4 regions of the Halomonas caseinilytica genome follow, and region 1 is predicted to be linked to each of the others. Evidence: predicted binding sites of a transcription regulator. Region 1 holds the regulator's gene; each other region holds the start of a gene.
What was found. The regulator sigma-54, encoded in region 1, starts transcription at its own class of promoters, with help from an activator protein. The targets are predictions, from matches to a motif close to TGGCACNNNNNTTGCTNT.
Positions count from the first base shown of each region.

Region 2: a site for sigma-54 is predicted at 2,441-2,458, ahead of HSDC_RS12990 (urease accessory protein UreD). Genes of this name have one in related genera too.
Region 3: a site for sigma-54 is predicted at 1,451-1,468, ahead of urtA (urea ABC transporter substrate-binding protein). Genes of this name have one in related genera too.
Region 4: a site for sigma-54 is predicted at 2,139-2,156, ahead of speB (agmatinase). Genes of this name have one in related genera too.

Region 1 covers NZ_BDEO01000002.1:211,627-216,061, reverse strand. The annotation lists gene HSDC_RS05090 (PTS sugar transporter subunit IIA) at 1-419, opposite strand, end outside; gene hpf (ribosome hibernation-promoting factor, HPF/YfiA family) at 426-737, opposite strand; gene HSDC_RS05080 (RNA polymerase factor sigma-54) at 838-2,259, opposite strand; gene lptB (LPS export ABC transporter ATP-binding protein) at 2,439-3,164, opposite strand; gene lptA (lipopolysaccharide transport periplasmic protein LptA) at 3,161-3,691, opposite strand; gene lptC (LPS export ABC transporter periplasmic protein LptC) at 3,688-4,272, opposite strand; gene HSDC_RS05060 (KdsC family phosphatase) at 4,277-4,435, opposite strand, start outside.
Region 2 covers NZ_BDEO01000011.1:173,957-178,391, reverse strand. The annotation lists gene urtC (urea ABC transporter permease subunit UrtC) at 1-701, shown strand, start outside; gene urtD (urea ABC transporter ATP-binding protein UrtD) at 698-1,537, shown strand; gene urtE (urea ABC transporter ATP-binding subunit UrtE) at 1,537-2,235, shown strand; gene HSDC_RS12990 (urease accessory protein UreD) at 2,503-3,393, shown strand; gene HSDC_RS12985 (urease subunit gamma) at 3,554-3,856, shown strand; gene HSDC_RS12980 (urease subunit beta) at 3,946-4,299, shown strand; gene ureC (urease subunit alpha) at 4,296-4,435, shown strand, end outside.
Region 3 covers NZ_BDEO01000011.1:180,638-185,072, forward strand. The annotation lists gene urtA (urea ABC transporter substrate-binding protein) at 40-1,362, opposite strand; gene HSDC_RS13020 (tripartite tricarboxylate transporter permease) at 1,694-3,220, opposite strand; gene HSDC_RS13025 (tripartite tricarboxylate transporter TctB family protein) at 3,220-3,672, opposite strand; gene HSDC_RS13030 (Bug family tripartite tricarboxylate transporter substrate binding protein) at 3,672-4,435, opposite strand, start outside.
Region 4 covers NZ_BDEO01000010.1:67,847-72,281, reverse strand. The annotation lists gene HSDC_RS11970 (sigma 54-interacting transcriptional regulator) at 1-423, shown strand, start outside; gene HSDC_RS11965 (sigma-54 interaction domain-containing protein) at 604-2,022, opposite strand; gene speB (agmatinase) at 2,195-3,145, shown strand; gene HSDC_RS11955 (YjiH family protein) at 3,212-4,435, shown strand, end outside.

The sequences.
Region 1 (4,435 bases):
TGCTGGCTATCGGCACGACGCAGAGCGTTACGGGTGTCGGCGTCGTTCATTACGGCGGCGACCTGGCCGAGCAAGGCCAGATGGGCGTCGTCGGCCTGCTCGGGAACCAGCAGCACGAACACCAGGTCGACAGGGTCGCCGTCGACGGCGTCGAAGTCGATCGGCTCGGCGAGCTTCAGAAAGCCGGCAATGGGCGCCTTACAGTGCGGGTTGCGGGAGTGGGGAATGGCGACCCCGTGCCCGATGCCCGTGCTGCCCAGGCGCTCGCGACCGATCAGGCGGCTGAAGACCTCCTGGCTGTCCAGACTCGGTGTGTTCTGGGCGATGAAGGTGCTGAAGAATTCCAGTACGCGCTTTTTGCTCCCCCCGGGCACGTCGAAGAGCGTGCGCTCGGGGGGAAGGATGGTTTCCAGAGTCATGATGGATCAGCGTACGCCGGCGGCGCCCTGGGCGCGCGCCTGGGATTTTTCCTTGTGTTTCACCAACTGGCGATCGAGCTTGTCGGCAAGGGCGTCGATGGCGGCGTACATGTCCCCGTCCATCGCTTCGGCATGCAGGTCAGCACCGGCGGCATGCAGGGTACAGGCAGCCTGTTGACGTTCTTTCTCCACGGAGAGCGTGACTTGCACGGTGGTGATGTTGTCGTAGTGACGTTCGAGTCGCGCGAGCTTCTCTTGGACATAGTCACGCAGTGCGTCGGTCAATTCCACATGATGGCCGGTGAGGTTGACTTGCATGACACGCTCCTTGCTCCTTGGGTTGTGCCTCGATTGTAACCCTTTTTGGAGTCGTGCAAACCCCCTGTGAAACGCTGTTGCCAGGCTCGCTCGAAAACGCTCAGCGAAGGCGCTTGCGCTGGCTCGAGGAGGGGATGTTCATGGCTTCGCGATACTTGGCCACGGTTCGCCGTGCGACATCGATGCCTTCCTCGGCGAGCAGGGTGACAAGCTTGTTGTCGGAGAGCGGCTTGCGTGCCGGTTCCTCATGGATGAGCTTGCGGATCCGGGCCCGTATGGCGGTGCTGGAGTGGGCGTCGTCGCCGTCGCCGACATGGCTGGAGAAGAAGTACTTGAGCTCGAACACACCGCGTGGCGTGTGGATGTATTTCTGGGTCGTCACCCGCGAGATGGTCGATTCGTGCATCTCGACGGCCTGGGCGATGTCGGCCAGGATCAAGGGTTTCATGGCTTCCTCGCCGTGCTCGAGGAAGTCCAGCTGGCGGGCCATGATCTCGCGACCGACGCGCAGCAGAGTGTCGTTGCGACTGGCCAGACTCTTGAGCAGCCAGCGAGCCTCCTGCAGGTGATCCTTGAGGAACTGGTTGTCCTGGCTCTTGTCGGCGCGTCGGATCAAGGCGGCGTAGTCGGGCTGGATGCGCACGCGTGGCATGGCCTCGGGGTTGAGCTCGATCTGCCAGCCTTGTTCGTCGCGCCGGGCGACCAGGTCGGGGATGACGTAGTCGTTGCCGCCGCTGGCGAACGCGCTGCCCGGGCGTGGGTCGAGTCCTCGGATCAGGGCGATCACCTCGTCGAGCGCCGCGTCGTCCAGGCCGAGGCGGCGCTTGAGCAGGCGTCGATCATCGCCGGCCAGGGCCTCGAGGAACTGACGGGCCAGGCGCCGGGCCTGCGGCAGTCGAGGTGTTTCCTGGGGCAGGGCGGCGAGCTGCAGCATCAGGCATTCCCGCAGGTCGCGGGCGAAGACGCCGGTGGGCTCGAACTGCTGCACCTGCAGCAACACGGCTTCGACCTCGCGGCTGGAGAGCCCTTCCAGGCCCTGGGCGCGCAGGCCATCGCGGATCGCGTCCAGTGGCTGGTCCAGGTAGCCATCCTCGTTGACCGCGTCGATCAGGCTCTCGGCGATACGCGAGGAGCGCTCATCCAGGCCGCTCATGGCCAGTTGCCAGGCCAGGTGCCCCTGCAGGCTTTGGCCCGCTGCCTGACGCTCGAAGTCGGGGGCCTCGCCGCTGCCCGTGCCGCTCAGACTGCCCAATCCGGCATCCTGATAGGTATCGGACCAGTCGCTGTCGACGGTCAGATCCTCGGGAATCTCGCTGGCCCAGTCATCTTCGGGCGCCTCGCCGACGGCCAGTTCGCCGAAGTCCTCGTCGAGCTCCAGCATGGGGTTGGATTCCAGGGCCTGCTGGACCTCCTGACGCAGGTCGAGAGTGGAAAGCTGCAACAGGGCGATGGCCTGCTGCAATTGGGGCGTCATGGTCAGCTGGGTGCCGAGCCGAAGTTGGAGGGAAGCCTTCATGGCCATAGGAAAAGAGAACCGCTCAACGTGCGAGAAACCTCCACCCTAGTGCGTTGCATCACGGCATGCAAGTCTTCGATAAAGCAATTATCATGCCATCGGCAAATTTCGTGCCTTGGTGATAAAGTGTTCATTATATCAGCTTGTTGCGGTGACATGGCGCTGAGGGGCGGCAAGCCGTGGGCTCAGAGGCGGAAGTCTTGGCCTAGGTAGACGTCGCGCACTCGCTGGTTGGCGAGGATCGCCTCGGCGTCGCCTTCGGCGATGATCTGGCCGTCGCCGACAATGTAGGCGCCGTCGCAGATGTCGAGGGTCTCGCGGACGTTGTGGTCGGTGATCAGTACACCGATGCCGCGTGTCTTGAGCTGGCGGATGATGCCCTTGATCTCGCCGACGGAAATCGGGTCCACGCCAGCGAAGGGTTCGTCAAGCAGGATGAAGTCAGGCTCGGTGGCCAGAGCGCGTGCGATTTCCACCCGTCGGCGCTCACCCCCGGACAGGCTCATGCCGATGTTGTGGCGGATGTGGGTGATGTGGAAGTCTTCCAGCAGCGATTCCAGGCGGTCGCGACGGCCGGCGCGGTCGAGATCCTTGCGGGTCTCGAGAATGGCCATGATGTTGTCGGCCACGCTGAGCTTGCGGAAGATCGAGGCTTCCTGGGGCAGATAACCGATACCGGCGTGGGCGCGCTCGTGCATGGCGGCATCGGACAAGTCGAGATCGTCGATGGCGACCTGGCCGGCATCGGCACGCACCAGGCCCACGATCATGTAGAAGGAGGTGGTCTTGCCGGCCCCGTTGGGGCCCAGCAGGCCGGTGATGTGGCCCTGGCCGATCTCCAGGCTGATGTCATGGACCACGCGTCGGCGTTTGTAGCTCTTGGCCAGGTGGCGGGCGTGGAGCGTCTTCATTGCGAATCCTGCTGCTCGGGTTCCAGGGTCATGCGTACTCGCTGGTTGCCTTCGACGCCTTCCGCGGAGGAACGCGCCTGGACCACGCGGCGATCGAGAAAGTACTCCAGGTAGCCGCCATCGAAGGTGTCACCGCCCCGGTGCAGTTCGGCCTGGTCGATGAGTTCCATGCGGCGTTCGGCCACGTGGTAGACGATGCGCTGCCCCCAGCCGCGTACCACTGATTCGTCGGGAGCGGGCTGCTGTTCGATATAGGCGCGATCGCCGGTGGCGATGGCCTGGCTCAGCTCGCCGGCGTCGTTGCGGCGGATTTCCACTCGTGAGCCGGTCAGGCGCATGCTGCCCTGCTGAATGTTCACGTTGCCCTGGTAGACGGCGGTGCCGGCACGGTCATCGAGGTCCAGGCGGTCGGCCTCGACCTGGATCGGGGCGCTGGCGTCTCCCTCCAGTGCCTGTGCCTGGGAGACGGCGAGGCTCAGGATGACCAGTGACAGGCCCAGCAGAAAGGGGGAGGTGGTTCGCGTCATGGCTCGGGGTCCTCATCGGTTGCCGGCGGGTGATGACCGCGAACATTGTCGGTCAGTCGCGCACGATTGTCATGAATCCAGGCGTCGAAATGCTCGCCCCGCATGGATTGGGGAGGCTGGCTGAGCGTGGCGGGCGTCTCGCTCCAGGCATGGCCGGTGTCGGCATCGTAGTGCAGCCTCTGAGTGGTCAGGCGCCAGCGTTCCGCGGGGGCCTCGAGGCGGACATCGCCGCTGAGCCTCAGGGGATTGCCACCGGCTTCCAGCCGGCCTTGCTCGGCGCGGGCGGTCCAGAGCCGGCCATCATCGGCGTGGAGCCTGACCTCGGGGTTTTCCAGACGCGTGACATCGTCGATGGGGGTGTGCACGAGGCGCGGGGTGACGAGCCGCTGGTGGGGGGTGCCTTCGGCATCGAAGCGTGTGGCTTCGACGTCTTCCAGGTAGTAGTCCGGCTCGCCGGCGGCGTCCCGGGGCACCGGCCCGGGCGAGTCGTCGTCGCGAGAATCGAGCAGGGCCAGCCCGCCGCCGAGGGCCAGCAGCAGCAGGAAGAGCCAAGTACGAAAACCGGGGCGGGGCAGTCGCATGGGATCAGGCCCGATCATTCAGATAGGCGTCGAGCATGGCATCCCATTGCCCTTGGGCCTGGAGCAGGGCATCGCAGATCTCGCGCACCGCGCCGTGTCCGCCAGGGCGCTCGGTGACCCAGTCGGCGTGCTGGCGGATGTAGCTTGGCGCGCCGGGGACGCT
Region 2 (4,435 bases), on a different contig from region 1:
TGGCGCTGGTGTTCGGTTTTCTGGCATTTCGCTCGCGTGTCACCGGGGTGTATCTGTCGATCATCACCCAGGCCATGACCTTTGCCCTGATGCTGGCCTTCTTCCGCAACGAGATGGGCTTCGGTGGCAACAACGGCCTCACCGATTTCCGCGAGCTGCTGGGCTTCGACCTGAGAAGCGACGCCACCCGGCTGGGACTGTTCCTCGCCACCGGCATCGCTCTGGCACTGGGCTATGTGCTGTGCCGGGCGATCGTCGCCAGCAAGCTGGGCCGGGTCAGCGTGGCCTGCCGCGACGCCGAGGCGCGAGCCCGCTTTCTGGGCTATCGGGTCGAGCGTTTCCAACTGTTCGTCTTCGTGGTCTCGGCGATGCTTGCCGGGCTGGCCGGCGCTCTCTACGTGCCCCAGGTGGGCATCATCAATCCCAGCGAGTTCTCGCCGATCTTCTCCATCGAAGTGGTGCTGTGGGTAGCGCTCGGCGGCCGCGCCACCCTCTACGGGGCGGTGATCGGCGCGCTGCTGGTCAACTATGCCAAGACGGTATTCACCGGGGTGATGCCCGATGCCTGGCTGTTCGCCCTGGGTGGCATGTTCGTGCTGGTCACCGTCTTCCTGCCCAAGGGCATCGCCGGTTTGCTGTGCCTGCGTCTCCGGCGTCGCGCCGCAACATCACAACCGACCGCAGGGGAGGCTGCCACATGAGTTTCCTGCAATCCCTGGCCGATCGCGATCGCGTCTTCGACTTCCTGGCGCCGGCGGCGTCGCCGGTGGACGTGCGCCACGGTCCCATCCTTTATCTGGAAGACGTCAGTGTCAGCTTCGACGGCTTCAAGGCCATCGATGCCCTCAACCTGACCATCGACGACGGCGAGCTGCGTTGCATCATCGGTCCCAACGGGGCCGGCAAGACCACCATGATGGACATCATCACCGGCAAGACCCGACCCGATACCGGCTCGGCGTGGTTCGGCAGCCGTCACGACCTGCTGACCATGAACGAACCGGAGATCGCCAGCCTCGGTATCGGCCGCAAGTTCCAGAAACCCACGGTGTTCGAGGCATTGACGGTCTTCGAGAACCTGGAGCTGGCCATGGCCGCCGACAAGCGCATTCTGCCCACGCTGACCGCGCGTTTGACCGGCGAGGTGCGCGACCGCATCGAGGAGGTGCTGGCGACCATTGGCCTCATCGAGTTGCGTCATGCGCCGTCGGGCATCCTGTCCCACGGCCAGAAGCAGTGGCTGGAGATCGGCATGCTGCTGATGCAACGGCCGCGCCTGCTGCTGGTGGACGAGCCGGTGGCCGGCATGACCGAGCAGGAGATGGAGCGCACCGCCGAGCTGCTCACCGGCCTGGCCGGCAAGGGCAGGCAGTCGGTGGTGGTCGTCGAACATGACATGGGCTTCGTGCGTTCCATCGCGCGCACCGTGACGGTACTGCACCAGGGTAGCGTGCTGGCCGAGGGCAGCATGGACCGGGTCGCCAGCGATCCCAAGGTGGTCGAGGTGTACCTGGGAACCGAGGAGGAGGTCGCCTGATGCTGAGCATCGACACGCTCAACCAATTCTACGGCGAGAGCCACACGCTCTGGGATCTCGACCTTGAGGTGCCGGCGGGGCAGTGCACCTGCGTGATGGGACGCAACGGGGTCGGCAAGACCACGCTGATGAAGGCGGTCATGGGCGAGGTGGCCACGGCCTCCGGCAGTATCCGCTATGCCGACGACGTGGAATTGACCCGCAAGCGCGTGGAGGAGCGCTCGCGACTGGGCATCGGCTATGTGCCCCAGGGCCGACAGATATTTCCGCTGCTCACGGTCGAGGAAAATCTGCGTACCGGCCTGGCCGCACGTGGCGACGGTCGCAAGTCGATTCCCGAGCGCATTCATGAGCTTTTCCCGGTGCTGGCCGAAATGCGTCATCGCCGCGGTGGCGACCTCTCCGGCGGCCAGCAGCAGCAATTGGCCATCGGGCGCGCCCTGGTGCTGGAGCCGCGTCTGTTGATCCTCGACGAGCCGGGAGAGGGCATCCAGCCCAATATCGTCACCCAGATCGGCGAGGTGATCCGCCGGCTGATCGCCGAGGACGGCCTGACCGTGCTGCTGGTGGAGCAGAAACTGCCTTTTGCGCGCCGGTACGCCGATCGTTTTGCCATCCTGGACCGCGGTCGGTCGGTGGCCGGAGGCGACATCGGCGAGCTCTCCGATGCGCTGATCAAGGAGCATTTGACTGTCTAGGTTCTGGCGCCACGAGCGCCCGCCACGGTGTCGACCGCAGCGGGCGTTTTGCTCTGTGTCGGTGCAATTGGGGCTATTGCGCACTCGGATGGTGCGCAAAGCGGGCTGTTCACCGGTTGCTGTGGTGCATGCCGGTAGCTGGATACCTTTCTGTGTACAAGGTAACCCAATGATTGAAAATGGTTTTTTCGTCACTTCACCAGATTGGTACGCGGCTTGCTCAGTATGAGGCAATGATTGCCACCGGATGCATAAGGACCCTCGTCAATGACGGCCATTCCGCGCGCCATTCCGTCGACCACCGAGTCCGGTCACCGTTTCGATGGTCATCGCCGTTGGGCGGCCTCGCTGGAACTGGGCTTCGATGCTCATGCGGATGGCCGTACCCGCCTGGTGCGGGCGCATCATCGGGGCCCATTACGCGTCCAGCGATCCTTTTATCCGGAAGGGCGTACGGGGACTTGCCATGTCTATCTGTTGCATCCGCCCGGCGGGGTGGTCAGTGGCGATGCGCTGAACATCGAGGTCGAGGTGGCAGCCGGTGCCCAGGCGCTGTTGACCACGCCGGCCGCCAACAAGCTCTACCGAACGGACAGCCACGCCGTGGCCTGGGAGCAGAACGCTCGATTGCGGGTGGCGGACAACGCCCTGCTGGAGTGGCTGCCCCAGGAGACCATTGCCTTCGATGGCTCGCGGGGCAGGCAGACGACGACCATCGAGCTCGGCAGCCAGGCCCGTTGTCTGGGCTGGGAGGTGCTGGCCTTGGGACGGCCGGCGAGTCATTTGCCGTTTGCGACCGGATACCTGGAACAACGCTTTCACATGACACGGGAGGGGCGTCCGCTATGGCGGGAGCGACAACCCCTGGACCCTGATCATCCGCGCTTTCTTGGTCATTGGGGGCAGGGTGGCGCCACGGTCCAGGCCTCGCTCTGGGCAGTGGGGCTCGACGACCCACAAGACGCCATCGCGGCCTTGCGTGATGCCTTGCCGAGTTCGCGACGCTGGGCCGTCACGGCCCGCAACGAGGTTCTGCTGTTGCGTTATCTGGGCGATGCGCGCAACGAGGCCTGGTCGTTGTGCGAAGCGGCCTGGACGGTGTTGCGGCCACGACTGGCGGGGCGCGAGGCGCAGGTGCCACGGATCTGGAAGACATGATGGGAGCTGGAAGCTTGAAGTCAGAAGCTGGAAGTCTCCGGTATCCAGGCAATGGGGTTTCTTCCGGCTTCCCGCTTCCAGGCGCGGAGCGCCGCTCTTCCAGCTTGGTTGCAACATCTAGGACACAGAAGATCAACGACATGGTTCGGGAGCTACTGCTATGGAACTGACCCCTCGCGACAAGGACAAGCTGCTGCTGTTCACGGCGGGACTGCTGGCGGAGCGGCGGCGTGATCGCGGCCTCCGGTTGAATTACCCCGAGGCCATGGCATTGATCAGCTGCTGGATCATGGAAGGAGCCCGTGACGGCCGCAGCGTGGCCGAGCTGATGAGTGAAGGACGAGAGGTCCTCGGACGCGACGATGTCATGGAAGGGGTAGCCGAGATGATCGATCAGGTGCAGGTGGAGGCCACCTTTCCGGACGGGACCAAGCTGGTCACCATCCACGATCCCATCGTCTGAGCCTGGCGGCACTCGGCCATGCGGCGTTGGCTTCGTGCGTTCCGTTTCAGCCGTTGATGACAGCCACACATCGAAGAGGGACGAGCTCTATGATTCCCGGTGAATACCAGCTCCAGGATGGCGAGATTGCGCTTTGTGAAGGACGACCGCGGATCACCATCGAGGTTGCCAATACCGGCGATCGGCCTATCCAGGTCGGCTCCCATTATCACTTTGCCGAGGTCAATCCGGCCCTGGTGTTCGAGCGTGATCGGGCACGAGGCTATCGCCTGGACGTGGCCGCCGGTACGGCGATTCGCTTCGAGCCCGGGCAGAGCCGCGACGTCACGCTGATTCCCTATGCGGGGAGCCGGCATGTCTTCGGCTTCCGCGGTGAGGTGATGGGGCCGCTTTCCAGCACGCCCGCGACTGCCGGGACCGACGGCAAGGGAGCGTCATCATGAGGATCAGCCGGCAAGCCTATGCCGATATGTACGGACCGACGACGGGGGATCGGGTACGGCTCGGTGATACCGAGTTGTGGATCGAGGTGGAAAGCGATGCCACCCACTATGGAGACGAGGTGAAGTTCGGCGGTGG
Region 3 (4,435 bases), on a different contig from region 1:
TCCAGGGTGTAGCCGGCCCTGTGGCAGTGACGAGGCTGATTACTCCTGGGATGCCTCTTCCTCGGCCTGGCTGCCGCCGCAGCTACCGCGCACCACGTTGTAGTTGCCGCATTCCATGGGCTTGCGCCAGTCGCTGATCAGGTCCCTGGAGCCATCCAGATAGTCGGACCAGGCGTCGCCGGCCACGGTGGAAGGCGTCTTCCAGACGACGGAGAACTGGCCATTGTCCTGGATCTCGCCGATCAGCACCGGCTTGGTGATGTGGTGGTTGGGCATCATCGTCGCGTAGCCGCCCGAGAGGTTGGGCACCGAGACACCGACGATGGCCTCCTTGACCGCGTCCACCTCGGTGGTGCCTGCCTTGCGCACCGCCTCGGTCCACATGTTGAAGCCAATGTAGTGCGCTTCCATGGGATCGTTGGTCACCGCCATCTCGTCGCCGGTGTGCTCTATCCAGGCGTCGATGAAGTCGTAGTTGGCCTCGGTATCGACGCTCATGAAGTAGTTCCAGGCGGCCAGATGGCCGACCAGCGGGCCAGTGTCGATGCCGGTGAGCTCCTGCTCGCCCACCGAGAAGGCGACGACCGGGATGTCGGCGGCATCAATGCCCTGATTGCCAAGCTCGCGGTAGAAAGGCACGTTGGCATCGCCGTTGATGGTGGAAACCACCGCGGTCTTTCTGCCCTCACTGCCGAAGGCCTTGATCTCGGAGACGATGTTCTGCCAGTCCGAGTGTCCGAAGGGCGTGTAGTTGACCGTGATGTCCTCGTCGGATACGCCGAATTCGTTCTTCAGATAGGCCTCGAGGATCTTGTTGGTGGTACGCGGATAGACGTAGTCGGTGCCGGCCAGCACCCAGCGCTCGACGCCGACCTGATCATGCAGGTAATTGACAGCAGGAATCGCCTGCTGGTTGGGCGCCGCCCCCGTGTAGAAAACGTTCTCGGAAGATTCCTCGCCCTCGTACTGCACCGGATAGAAGAGCAGGCCGTTGAGCTCCTCGACTACCGGTAGCACCGACTTGCGCGACACCGACGTCCAATTGCCGAAGATGACGTCAACCTTCTCCTGAGCGAGCAGTTCGCGGGCCTTCTCGGCAAACAGCGGCCAGTCGGAGGCGGGATCGACCACTACCGCTTCCAGTTCACGGCCCAGCAGGCCACCTTCCGCATTCTGCTGCTCGATCAGCATCTCCACGGTGTCCTTGAGCACCGTTTCGCTGATCGCCATGGTGCCGGACAGGGAATGCAGGATGCCCACCTTGATGGGATCTTCCTCCGCCAGGGCAGGTGTGGCGACGGCCAGGCTCAATAATGGAGCGGCCAGCCAGTGAGGTCGCATGGCGGGACGACGTGAGGTCATGGTGATCTCCTTGCGATCCGGATCATTGTTATCGGAAGTCAGTGATCGACAGTCAGGGCATGCGCCGAGCGCACCCTGCCCGCAATCCTTTGCAAGGGTCGCGCCAGAATCACCTTTCATGTGATTATTGCTTTGATGTCAGGCCAATAGCGCGTCTCGCCACCTATCGCATCTTCTCGATGTGCTGCCTTGGTGCAGTCAACGAGCGGCCATTGCCTCGAATCAGTGCCCACATCGTCCGCTCTGCACCGCTACCGTGCGACCCATAACAAGACGGGGGGCACTGGCCATGCCAGTGCCCCCCGTCAGGGAATCGCCGGTACTGAAAGGTTCAGTCGCCTTCGGGACCTCCCGTCCCGGTAGCGACCTTCATCCGCCGACGCAGGATGGGCCCGACGATATAGGGCAGGATCAACCCCAGGCCGGCAAACACCCACAGGCCGATGGCCAGACCACTGTTCCAGAGCACGGTCCAGTCACCGTCGGAGATGTCCATGGCATGCCGCAGGTTCTTCTCCATCTCCGGCCCCAGCAACAAGCCAAGGATGACCGGCACCAGCGGGATCTCCAGCTTGCGCAGCACATAACCGGCAACGCCGAAGGCCACCATGAAGTAGAGGTCGAAGGTGGTATTGCTGATCGAGTAGATGCCGACAAAGGCGATCATGGTCACGATCGGCAACAGATACATCGGCGGTACCGACAGCAGCTTGACGAAAATCCCCACCAGCGGAATGTTGAGCACCAGCAGCAGGAAGTTGCCAATCAGCAACGCGGCGATGACGCCCCAGACGATGTCGGCGTTCTGGGTGAACATCAGCGGTCCGGGGGTGATGTTCAGCGAGATCAGCAGCGCCAGCAGCACGGCGGTGGTGCCGCTGCCCGGTACACCGAGGGTTAGCATGGGCACCAGGGCACCGCTGGAGGCACCGTTGTTACCCGCCTCGGGGCCTGCGACGCCACGCGGGTCACCCTCGCCGAAATACCCCTTCTTGCCGACGACTTTCTTTTCCAGCGTATAGCCGATGAAACTGCCCAGCGAGGCGCCCGCCCCCGGCAACACGCCGGCGATGAAGCCCAGGATGCCACCCCGGATGCTCGACGGCATGATCTCGCGAATGTCCTTCCAGGAAAGCGTCAGCTTGTTGACGGCCATCTTCTCCTTGCCGCCACCGGCCTTGTCCTCGATGAAGAACAACAACTCGGAGATGGCGAACAGCCCGACGATGGCGATGATGAAATCCACCCCTTCGTAGAGTTCCAGCACGCCGAAGGTGTAACGCTGCACCCCGGTGGTATCGATGCCCACGGTGGCAATCATCAGGCCGATGCAGGCCGCCACCACCGTCTTCATCGGGTTCTTGCCGGTAATGCCGCCCAGGGTCGCGAAGGCCAGCAGGAAGAGCGCGAAGTACTCGGCCGGGCCGAAGGTCAGGGCGAAATCGGCCAGCAAGGGAGCCAGCAGAATCAGGCCGATGGTGGCAATCAGGCTGCCCATGAAGGAGGCCACGGCAGAAATCGCCAGGGCTTCGGCGGCCTTGCCCTTCTTGGCCATCGGGTAGCCATCCAGGCAGGTCATCATTGCCGGTTCGTCACCGGGTATATTGAGCAGGATCGACGAGATGCGCCCACCATACATGGCACCCGCGTAGACCGCGGTGAGCATGATCATCGCGGTCTCAGGCTGCAGCCCCAGCGTGAAGGCCAGCGGAATCAGAATCGCCACGCCGTTGGCCGGCCCGAGGCCCGGCAGAGCGCCGATCAGGGTGCCGAGAAAGGCCCCCAGCAAGGCGAACATCAGGTTGTGCGGTGCCAGCGCGACCGCAAAACCGTCCATCAGATAACCCAGAGTTTCCATCAGCCAACCTCCAGGAACGACAGCAGACCCAGCGGCAGCGCAAGGCCAAGGGCATAGTTGAATACCAGGAACACCACCACGCCGGCCACGGCGCCGGTCACATAGGCCTTGGGCAGGGTCGCACCCATCCGCCAGCACAGCGTGCCGACTGCCAAGGTAGTGCTGATGATGAAGCCCAATGGCTGCAGCAGGGCCGTGTAGAGCAACAGCACCACCACGGCAATGACCAGCTCGACGCCGGTACGGCTCCAGGGCCAGGCGTTGTCCGGGTCGGGCCGCACGATCAGGTAAAGGCTCGACACCGTCAGCACTGCCGCCAGCAGATAGGGAAAGGTCTCGGGACCGACAGCCTCGCTGCCGCCAAACGGTTCGGGAAACTGGGTCGCGCCCCAGCCGTACGCGACGGCCAGGACGATCATCAGAATACCGAAGATACGGTCATTGAAGGTCATCACTTGATCAACCCGATGTCCTTGGAAAGTGTCTCAATGTCATCGATCTGGTTCTTGACGAACGTCTCGAATTCACCGGCGCTCATGTGGAACGGCATCAGGCCGTTCTGCTTCATGACGCTTTTCCACTCCTCGCTCTGGTAGATGGTGTCCATGGCATCGGTCCAGTACTCCTTGGCGTCGTCGGAGATATCGGCCGGCATGTAGAAGCCACGCCAGTTGGGACCGACGGCATCGATGCCCTGCTCCTTGGCGGTGGGGATGTCGCTGAACTCACCGGGCAGGCGTTCCTCGGAGAGCACCGCCAGCACCCGCAGGTCGCCCGACTCCATGAACCCCTGAGCCTCGGTGATGTCACCGGTGAAGGCATCGACGTGGCCGCCGACCACCTGGGTCATGGCCTCGCCGCCATTGTTGTAGGAGAGATAGGGAACTCGCGGCAGGTTCTCCACACCGGCGGCCTGAGCGGCAATCAGCACCTTGAGATGATCCCAGCCTCCCTTGGCGCTACCACCGGCGAACTTGACGCTGCGCGGGTCCTCCTTGAGCGCATCCATCAGTTCCGGCAGGTCGTCGTACTCGGAATCGTCGGACACGGCGATGATGCCGTAATCGGCCCCCAGAGCACCGATCCAGTTGACCATGTCGGCGTTCATGCCCGGGAATTGCCCTTGGGCCAGGCGCGTTGTCGTCGCCGTGGAAGCGGCCACCAGCAACTGGTCATCGCCGGCGCGCTTGCTGACGGTGTGCGCATAGGCCACGC
Region 4 (4,435 bases), on a different contig from region 1:
CCCTTGCGCGAACGCCGAGAAGAAATCATTCCCCTGCTCAATCATTACCTGGAGCACTTCAACCAGCGCCACCATCAAGATCGATGCTGGCACCCCGAGAGCCTCGAACTTCTCGCCGGCCATGACTGGCCCGGCAATATCAGAGAGTTGATCAATCTCACGGAACGCCTGGTGGTCAGCGCCACCGAGCAGGAAATCACGCCGCACGGCTTGCCCCATGTTCCCGCTTCGCGCGAGAGACCCGATTCACCGGCCATCGGCGGCGGTTCCCTGCGAGAACAGGTCACAGAACTGGAACGCCAGTTGATCGAGACGGCGCTAGCCACCCATGGCACGACTCGTGCGGCTGCCGCAGCCCTCGGCATCGACCAGTCGACGCTGGTCAAGAAGACCCGGCGCTGGCGCTGCTCACGCTCTGCCTGAGCCCGGCTTCGTGTCAGGCAGATTCGACACCATGTCTCCCAGCTTGATGGACCCGACATATCACTCCGTCTCGATGACGAAGTTTGTGATGTCATGGCCAAGAACCCACTCTTTCGGGGCCGTGGAACATCCCTACACCAAGTGCTGACCGCTACCACCGATGTCGTCCGGCACGATCTCCTAACGCGAGCGCTCGATACGCAACCCGTGTCGTCGCAACTTCCTCACCACGCTGGGCTGGCTGATGCCGAGGCGCTCGGCGATGGCGTAGGTCGAGTTCGCTTCGCGACACAGCGCGGCCAGGATGTCGCGTTCGGTGCGGGCCAGCGCGCTCTGGAGCGTCTCGCCTTCGGCCAGGCCGCGGCATCCGGACGGCGCCGCCTCCCGCGTCGTGGTCGCGGCTCGCTCGGGACCTTCCGGCTGCCCGGGCACCTGCCGGGGCCGAATCACGTCTTCGCTCGCCGAGAGCCAGGCACGCTCCAGCCAGTTCTCGAGCTCGCGCACGTTGCCGGGCCACTCCCAGCCCATCAGCGTCTGCCAGGCATCGCGGGCGATGATCTTGTCGCGACCATAACGCGTGTTGAGACGCTGCAGGTGGCGCTCGACCAGGCCGGGAATATCCTCGCGGCGCTCCCGCAGCGGCGGCAGGGTCACGGGGATGACGTTGAGACGATAATAGAGATCCAACCGGAAGCGACCGGCCTCGACACTGCGCGCCAGGTCCTGGTTGGTGGCCACCACCAGGCGGAAATCGACACGCCTCGCGCGGGTATCGCCGAGCCGCGTGATGCAGCCATCCTGGATCACCTTGAGCAGCTTGGCCTGCATCGGCAGCGGCAGCTCGCCGACCTCGTCCAGAAACAGCGTGCCACCCTCGGCCTGCTCCATCAGCCCCGCCTTGCCGCCCGGCGCGGCGCCACTGAAGGCCCCCTGCCGATAGCCGAACATCTCGGATTCGAACAGGCTCTCGGGAATCGCCCCGCAATTGACGTCGACGAAGGGGCCCTTGTGCCGAGGACTCCAGCGGTGCAACTGTCGGGCGAAGGCGGTCTTGCCGACCCCCGACTCACCGAGCATCAACACCGTGGCATCCGTCGGTGCCACTCGCTTGAGCAGCAGCGCGACCTCGCGCATCAACCCGCTGCGAGCCTCCAGGTCCGCCAGTTCGATCTCGCTGCCGGCCTCTTCGCCGCCACCCCGTCTCAAATGCTCGTTGAAGCGCCGCTGCAGCAGGGCGTATTCCTCCTGCAGCAACTGCAGATCGGTGAGATCCATCGAGCGGCTGACCACGGCAACCAGCTTGCCGGCATCGAACACCGGATGTGCCTGGGCGATGACACGACGCCCCGTGCTGGTCACCTGGGCCACCTGAGCCGGCTCGCCGGTACGCATCACTTCCAGGCTGACCGAGGGTCGCAGCACCCCCTCGGCTTCCAGCGCCTGAACCGTGGTACGACACAGAGCCTCACGGGACATGCCGTACACCGCCGCCGCTGCCGGGCTGACATCGCGTATTCGTCCATCGGCCTCGACCACGAAGAAGTGGTCGTGGGCGGTTTCGATAATGGTGCGCAGGGTCAGGGAGTCGAGATCGCTCATGGCATCGATTCATTCATGGATCATTGATCCACAAGTGTATCATCCAAGCCTGTCAGGCGATTCAAAAATGGATCACTCATCCCGATAACTTACTGAAAAACAAGAAAATAAAATCCTGGCACATTTCCTGCTAGAACCAGAGAGACAATCACCACGACTCGGGAAGCCCACCATGAGCGATTTCAACCAGCCCCTCGGCGGTAACGAGATGCCCCGTTTCGGCGGCCCCTCCACCATGATGCGCCTGCCCACCCAGGACGACGCCACCGGCCTCGATGCCGCCTTCCTTGGCATCCCCATGGACATCGGCACCTCGAACCGTCCGGGCACTCGCCTCGGGCCGCGCCAGATCCGCGATGAGTCGCGCATGCTGCGCCCCTACAACATGGCCACCCGCGCCGCGCCCTTCGACAGCCTGCAGGTGGCCGACATCGGCGATGTGCCGATCAACACCTTCAACCTGCCCAAGAACCTCGACATCATCACGCGCCACTATGATGCCGTGCTTGCGCAGGATTGCGTGCCGCTGACCCTGGGCGGCGACCACACCCTGACCTGGCCCGTGCTGCGCGCCATCGCCAAGAAGCACGGCCCGGTCGGGTTGATTCATATCGACGCCCACGCCGACATAAACGACCAGATGTTCGGCGAAGAGGTCGCCCATGGCTGCCCCTTCCGCCGCGCCCAAGAAGAAGGCCTGCTGGACAGCCAGCGCGTCGTTCAGATCGGCCTGCGCGGCACCGGCTATGCGGCCGACGACTTCGACTGGTGCCGGAAGCAAGGCTTTCGCGTCGTCACCGCCGAGGAATGCTGGTACAAGTCGCTGGCGCCCCTGATGGCCGAGGTCCGCGAGCAGATGGGCGCCGGCCCGGTCTACATCTCCTTCGACATCGACGGCCTGGACCCCTCGGTGGCACCGGGCACCGGCACCGTGGAGATGGGCGGCCTGACCGCCCAACAGGGGCTCGAGATCGTGCGTGGCGCCCGGGGACTCAACGTGGTCGGCGGTGATCTCGTCGAGGTCGCTCCGCCCTACGACACCAGCGGCAACACCGCCCTGATGGGCGCCACCCTGCTCTACGAGATGCTGTGCGTGCTGCCCGGCGTCCAATACCGCGACTGACACCCGAATAGCTGTCCCGGCCCATCGGTCGGGCATCCCCATTACAACGCCAAACAGGGTTTCATCATGTCCTCCCTCGACTCCACAACATCTACCGCGACCGGCGGCCCCTTGGGAAAATCCGGGCTGCTCAAGTTCATCGTGCCGTCCTTGATCGGTATCGGCATGTTCCTGGTGCCCTTCTCGACGGGCGACACCATCAACATCGGCATGGGATTGCTCGCCGATGGCCTCAAGGCCCTGCTCGGCGACGCCCTGCCGGCCATTGCCGTGGTCGTGCTGTGCCTCTCGGTACTGCTGACCCTGCTCGTCAAGTTCACCAACCCCGCCTGGGCCCGCGACAATGCCCTGGGCGAGCTGTTCGGCGTCGCGCCACTGTGGCTGGTGATGCGCCTGCTGGGCGCCGCCTTTGCCCTGATGACCTTCTTCCAGGTCGGGCCGGACGTGATCACCGCCTCCTTCACCGGCGGGGTGATGCTCAATGACCTGGCGCCGGTGCTGTTGACCTTCTTCTTCTTCGCCGCCCTCCTGCTGCCTTTCCTGGTCGATTTCGGCTTCATGGAGTTCATCGGCAGTCTGGTGCGCACGCCCTTCCGACGGATCTTCGGTCTGCCGGGACGCAGCGCCATCGATGCCACTGCCTCCTGGATGGGCTCGGGCACCGTGGGCGTGCTGATCACCACCCAGCAATACGAACAGGGCTACTACAACCGTCGTGAAGCCTCGGCCATTGCCACCAACTTCTCAATCGTCTCCATCGCCTTCGCCCTGCTGGTGACCAGCTTCATCGGCATCAACCACCTCTTCATTCCCTTCTACCTGACGGTCGTGGTGGCGGGGCTCATCGCCGCGGTGATCGTGCCGCGCCTGCCGCCGCTGTCGCGCAAGCCGAATACCTACTATGAACCCGTCGGCTGCCGCATCGCCGAGGAACGCACCGGCTCCACCGGCCTGTTGCGCTACAGCCTCGGCATGGCCGTGGCGCGGGCCGAGAAGGCACCGGGCCCCCACGAACTGCTGCGCCGGGCCCTGTTCAACGTCGCCGACATCTTCTTCGGCCTGCTACCGCTGGTGATTGCCATCGGCACGATCGCCCTGGTGTTCGCCGAGTTCACGCCGCTGTTCACCTGGCTGTCGTACCCCATGGTGCCGATCCTCGAGTGGATGCGTGTGCCCGAGGCCGCGGCCGCCGCGCCGGCCACCCTGGTGGGTTTTGCCGACATGTTTTTGCCGGCGGTGCTGGCCAGCGACATCGAGAGCGAACTGACGCGCTTCGTCATCGCCTGCCTG